DNA from 2 places in the Terribacillus sp. DMT04 genome. Region 2 is predicted to be linked to the other one. Evidence: predicted binding sites of a transcription regulator. Region 2 holds the regulator's gene; the other holds the start of a gene.
What was found. Region 2 encodes Rex, which represses fermentation and respiration genes when NADH is low (regulators of the CRP and FNR family bind a similar motif). Its sites were predicted from a motif close to TTGTGAAATATTTCACAA; they were not measured.
Positions count from the first base shown of each region.

Region 1: the regulator Rex is predicted to act here: its motif matches at 1,521-1,538, upstream of KS242_RS01850 (helical membrane plugin domain-containing protein).

Region 1 covers NZ_CP077639.1:330,910-334,082, forward strand. The annotation lists gene KS242_RS01840 (hypothetical protein) at 1-346, opposite strand, end outside; gene KS242_RS01845 (DUF1206 domain-containing protein) at 485-1,333, shown strand; gene KS242_RS01850 (helical membrane plugin domain-containing protein) at 1,597-2,013, shown strand; gene KS242_RS01855 (NAD(P)/FAD-dependent oxidoreductase) at 2,044-3,173, shown strand, end outside.
Region 2 covers NZ_CP077639.1:568,485-571,657, forward strand. The annotation lists gene KS242_RS03155 (ABC-F family ATP-binding cassette domain-containing protein) at 1-1,072, opposite strand, end outside; gene KS242_RS03160 (redox-sensing transcriptional repressor Rex) at 1,527-2,153, shown strand; gene KS242_RS03165 (ABC transporter ATP-binding protein) at 2,246-2,974, shown strand; gene fetB (ABC transporter permease) at 2,971-3,173, shown strand, end outside.

The DNA.
Region 1 (3,173 bases), 240 kb from region 2:
GACAAAATCTGATTCCGCCAGGATCTACTGCAAATGCAGAGGGCCCGCCACTACTGCTAACGGACTGCAGCTGCGGAATCTGTGACGGCGGCGGTCCTGGTGGTCCGAACTGCCCCTGCTGCTGTCCGGCTTGCCCGCCAGATCCAGAAGGAGGCCCGAATGGGAAGCCACCCTGTCCACCGGATCCAGGAGGAGGTCCGAATGGGAAGCCACCTTGCCCGCCGGAGCCAGAAGGAGGCCCAAATGGAAAGCCGCCCTGTCCGCCAGTTCCGGGTCCGCCGAAACCTGGCAGTCCAGGAACTTGAATTTGTCGATGCTGACTTTGTTTATCGTTTTTGTTGTACATCACTATTCTCCCTTCTTGCTTCTTCTCCATCGTATGTAACAAATCGGGTTTGGGTAGCTTGCCTAGTATATTTTCATGTGTTTCTTTACAGCAGGCGATGGGAATAAGGTTGAAGGATTAAGGGAGGAAGGAATTATCGTGGTTGAAAACGAGGAAGCGATACAAAAAGTTTACAAAGCGAAAGAAGAAACAAAGCCATGGATACGCAGATTCGGTCGTGTGGGCTATATGGTAAAGGGAATTGTTTATATGGTAATTGGAGTTTTAGCGCTTTTTTCAGCGCTTCATCTTGGTGGCGAAACGACGGGAACAACCGGAATGCTAGAGCAACTATCCGGAATACCGTTTGGAAATATGCTGTTGTGGTTTATTGGAATTGGATTAATTGGGTATGTAAGCTGGGATGCGATACAGGCTATTACAGCCCCAAATAACAATAAAGGAAGCAGAGTAAAAAAGATTGTTACGCGTATTAATCATGGTGTTTCTACAATTCTTTATGCAGGTGTTAGTTTAAATGCACTATCTTTTGCAGCAACCAATCACAGCTGGGGAGAACATTCAAAATCTTTATCAGAAAAACTGCTGACTTATCCGTTAGGAACGTGGCTGGTTGGTTGTGTTGGAATAATTGTCATTATATTCGGTGTACAGCAAGTATTCAGCGGAGCAACAGGCAGCTTTTTACGTCAGTTCAATCGCATGGAGATGAATAAGAAAGAAAAACGCATTGCCCTTTATGCCGGTCGAGTTGGCAAAATAAGCAGAGGAATTGTGTTCAATATTATGGGGTCTTTTTTTATTATTACCGCCATCCAAGCTAAAACCTATCAAGCGAGGGGGATAGACGGAGCACTCAGCAAGATAATCCAGCAGCCATTTGGCCGCTGGATGCTCGGTGTCGTTGCGCTCGGATTTATCTTATATGGTGTATACTGTGTTATTCGCGGACGCTATCAGTGGATGAGTTTTGGGAAGCGTGTATAATCTGTATCGTATCTTCTCATTATATAGAGTAGCTGAAGCATTTGGAGAGAGGTATTCATTACTTATTTTTTGAACATATAAATAGGAAATGAAAAAAACGTTAACCTAAGTGAAATAACTTTTGACAAGTCCCAAAAGTAGGAGTAAAGTTGAAAGTGGATATTTTGAGCAATTTGTGAACGTACAGTTGTGAACAAATTCACAACAAAGTATAATGTTTACGTATAAATATATTGGATTGCCATAGCAAAGGAGAATACGTTATGTCTGAAACAAACGAAAGTGTTAGCCAGAGCCAACAGGATCTTATTGGCCAATTGCTAAAGCCTGAAGTACAAGAATCATTGACTTCTTTGATTGATCAGCTGCCAAAAATCAATGAGCTTGTGAATGCGTTAACAGCATCTTACGATTTTGCACAAGCTGTTGCAACGGATGATGTTTTGAAATCTGATACTGTTGGTGCGATTACAGAGGTACTTCACCCAGTAACGGATTCTGTGAAAACAGTTGCCCAAACTGCAATTGAAGCGAAAGACCGTGCTGAAACAAGCAATGAAACAATCGGACTATTCGGTTTGCTTCGTCTTATGAAGGATCCGCAAGCACAAAAAATGTTCCGTTTTGTTCAAAGCTATTTGGAAGTAGCAAACGAAAAAGAAAATCAAAAACAAAAATAAGAGCTTAAAGGTAAGGACGGAGGATTAAGTATGGCAAAGAATATCGTTATTTTAGGCGCCGGTTATGGCGGAGTCTTAGCCGCTCAAACTGTACGTAAGTATTACAGCAAAGCAGAAGCTAATGTAACACTTATCAATAAAACACCAACACACCAAATCATCACTGAGCTTCATCGTCTTGCAGCAGGCAGTATTTCCGAGCAAGCAGTAGCAATGCCTGTAACGAAGCTTCTTAAAGGTTTGGATGTTGATTTTAAAGTGGCAACAGTAGAAAGCTTCAATGTTGATACGAAAGAAGTTGTCCTAGAAGGCGGCAATACACTTTCTTATGATGCGTTGGTAGTTGGACTCGGAAGCAGAACGGCTTACTTTGGTATCCCTGGATTGGAAGAGAACAGCCTTGTTCTGAAATCCGCAGCTGATGCAAACAAAGTATACAACCAAATTCAAGATAAAATTAAAGCTTATGCAGCATCTAAGAATCCTGCAGACGCAACAATTCTTATCGGTGGCGGCGGTCTGACTGGTGTTGAGCTAGTAGGCGAAATCGCGGACAAGCTTCCATCTTACTGCTTGCCTCACGGTGTAGATCCAAAAGAAATCAAGTTGCAGCTAGTTGAAGCAGGTCCTAAGGTCCTTCCGATGCTTCCGCAGCACCTTATCGATCGCGCGCAATCCAGCTTGGAAAAACGCGGCGTTGAATTCTTACTTGGATTGCCTGTAACGAATGTAGAAGGCAACGTTGTAGAATTGAAAGACGGTCAGAAGATCGAAACGAATACATTTGTTTGGACAGGCGGCGTACAAGCCTTCCCAATGGTAGCGGAGTCTGGTTTAGAAACAGATCGCGGCCGTGCAACTGTAAACGCGCACCTGCAGTCTAAGAGCCATCAGGATGTATTCGTTGTCGGTGACAGTGCAGTATACTTCGGTGAAGACGGTCGTCCTTGGCCGCCAACAGCTCAGATTGCTTGGCAAATGGGTGAGCTAGTAGGATACAACTTATTCGCTTACCTTGAAGGAAAAACAATGGAAGAGTTCAGCCCGATTAACTCCGGTACACTTGCAAGCCTTGGCCGCAAGGATGCTGTAGCCTTCATCGGTGCTAACCAGACACCATTGAAAGGTCTTCCAGCTACAATGATGAAAGAAGCAAGTAA
Region 2 (3,173 bases):
GGCGATTCATTTGGAAGCTGACATCTTTAAATACAGGAGATGTACTTTCCGGGTACTGATACGCTAATTCTTTTACCTTTAGCACGTCATTGCCGCTGCGGCGATCAATATCAAAAGTCAGCTTTGCTGAAGACGCATCATGAAGCGGACGCTCTATTCGATCCATTTTCTCTAATTGTTTTCGTCTGCTCTGTGCGCGTTTTGTCGTGGTTGCCCGCGCGATGTTCTTTTGAACGAATTCTTCCATTTTCTTTATTTCAGACTGCTGCTTTTCAAATTGCTTCATTTCTTTTTCGTAATTTGCCGCTTTTTGGTCTAGATAATTGCTGTAATTGCCTTTATATCGCACAGAGTGATTATGAGCAATCTCGATAACAGTATTCACGGTCTTGTCGAGGAAATATCGATCGTGGGATACGACGACAACAGCACCTTGATAGCTGCTTAAATAGCCCTCAAGCCAGTCCAATGTTGAGATATCTAAATGGTTGGTCGGCTCATCTAGTATTAATACATCAGGTTTCTGAAGCAGCAGCTTTCCTAACGCAAGCCGTGTTTTTTGACCGCCGCTTAATGAACCGATTGGTGTGGACAAGTCTTTATCGCCAAACCGCAGGCCGTTTAATACAGAACGAATGTCAGCTTCGTACTGATAACCGCCGTTTAAGCGAAACGCTTGCTGCTTTGTATCATAGTTCGTAAGGAGCTGCTGATAAGCTGCTTCGTCGGCAATTAAATCAGAATCACCCATTTTTGTTTCCAGGCGGCGCAATTCCTGCTCTTGCTGGATAAGGTCAGCAAATACTGTTTTCATTTCTTCCAGTATACTTTTATCTGATTCTAAGCCTGTGTGTTGTTCTAAGTAGCCGAGTGTGGCTTCCTTGGCGAGGAAGACGTTTCCCTCATCGTATGTCAATTCACCTGCTAGAATCTTCAGGAGGGTTGATTTGCCGGCACCGTTGCGTCCGACAATAGCTAAACGATCCTGTGTTTGTACTTCTAGCTTTATATTGGATAAAATGACATCTGCGCCAAATAGTTTCGTTATATTATTCGCTTGCAATAAAATCATTTCGTTCACCTCATACTATCAGTGTATCCTATGTGTCAAAACAGTAGCAAGCGCGGAATTCTCACGTTTTTTTGCTTGCTGGAAGATGGACATTGTAACGTGATTTGTTAAAATGAAACTAGATACCCCGCACATGCTTCTTTGTGAATCTGTACAAGACTTTCCCATTCATATCTGATAGAATAAGGTGTTATTATTAATTGTACTTGTGAAAGTATCATATCGTAACAATTCAAGGACGAAGCCGCAGGCCGCATCTGTTGGTTCTTTACAGATGCCGGAATGGAACCTGTTTGCAGCCATTATTCCGCGTAACGAAGCGGTATATGGGAGGTCTTATATACAGAAGGTAACAGAACATCTAATGTTCTAGAACGAGAAGCCTTTAGACCCAACTGCATAGCTGCACGAAGTTCACTTCTGGGAGCTGCAAGCTTTAGGAGGATATATGAGTATGTATATGGATCAAAATAAAATACCGAAGGCGACGGCAAAGCGACTGCCGCTTTATTACCGATTTCTCAACAGCCTGCATCTGCAAGGCAAAACGCGTGTTTCTTCTAAAGAACTTAGCGAATCGGTGAAAGTCGACTCCGCAACAATTCGCCGTGACTTCTCTTATTTCGGAGCACTTGGTAAAAAGGGCTACGGCTATAATGTAGAGTATTTGCTGAAGTTTTTCCGAAAAACATTAGATCAAGATGAGATTACGAAAGTGGCACTCATTGGAGTAGGTAACCTTGGTACTGCATTTCTGCATTACAACTTTATTAAAAATAATAATACAAAGATAGAAATGGCTTTCGACACCGACCCTGGAAAAGTGGATCATAATATCGGCGGCGTACCCGTTTATCATATTGATGACTTAGAGGATTATATAGGGAATGTGAGTGCCGCAATACTAACAGTGCCAGCAATCGCTGCACAGCCTATTACGGATCGCTTGGTGGATTGCGGTATTGCTGGAATTCTGAATTTCACGCCAGCGCGTATTGCCGTACCTGATAATATCCGCGTACATCATATTGATCTCGCAATTGAATTACAATCGCTGGTTTATTTTCTTAAACATTATTAATGTAACACCTCTCCTGCAGAGGTGTTTTTTCTTACTTACATGTGAAAGCTATAGCAACGCGGGCGGAAGCAGAGGAAGAAAGGAAGGACAACATGGAGAAACAGCAAGCAGCTATATACTTAGATAGTGTAACTTACCATGCAGGTGAAAAAGAAATTTTGCATGCTATTACAGGAACATTTGCTAAAGGAAAAATTACGAGCGTTATCGGTCCATCTGGTGCTGGAAAGACTACTTTGTTTCGTTTGTGTAATGGATTGCAGTCGCCGGATAGCGGAGATATTCTGATAGATGGGAAAGATATCTTGTCTTATGATCCAATCAGTTTACGCCGCCATGTTGGTATTGTTCTGCAGCAAGCAACGATGCTCGAGGGCAGTGTGAGGGAAAACTTGGCGTTGCCGCTGCGACTTGCTGGTGAAGAGCTGTCAGAAGCGAAAGCAGCACGAATTGTGCAAGAAGTAGGTCTGGATACAGATATATTAGACCGGGACAGTAAAAGCTTATCAGGCGGACAGCAACAAAAGGTATCGATCGCCAGGACATTATTAAATCGCCCTCAAATTCTGCTGCTCGATGAGATCACATCTTCCTTAGACCGGGTATCTAAGCAGGATATTGAAAAACTGATTCTCCAAATTAACAGGGAATATGGAACTACGGTCATATGGATTACACATAACCTAGAGCAAGCAAAAGCAGTCGCAGATCAGGTGTGGGTGATGATGAGCGGAGAAGTAATAGAGGCAGGAACAGCTGACCTGCTTGATCATCCGGAGAAAGAAGCAGTGAAACAGTTTGTAAAGGAGGGAGAAGCATGAGTTTCCTTGCTTTATTGCTCACACTTATATTTGTACTCATTCCGCTAATTTTATCGAAAACATTACGTCTTGGGCTAGAAAAAGATACACTCATCGCGACTGTTCGTTCCATTATTCAGCTGTTTGCAGTCGGCTATGTATTGCAGTTCATCTTCGAATCCGAAAATATGCTTTATATTTTCTTGATGGTGATGTTAAT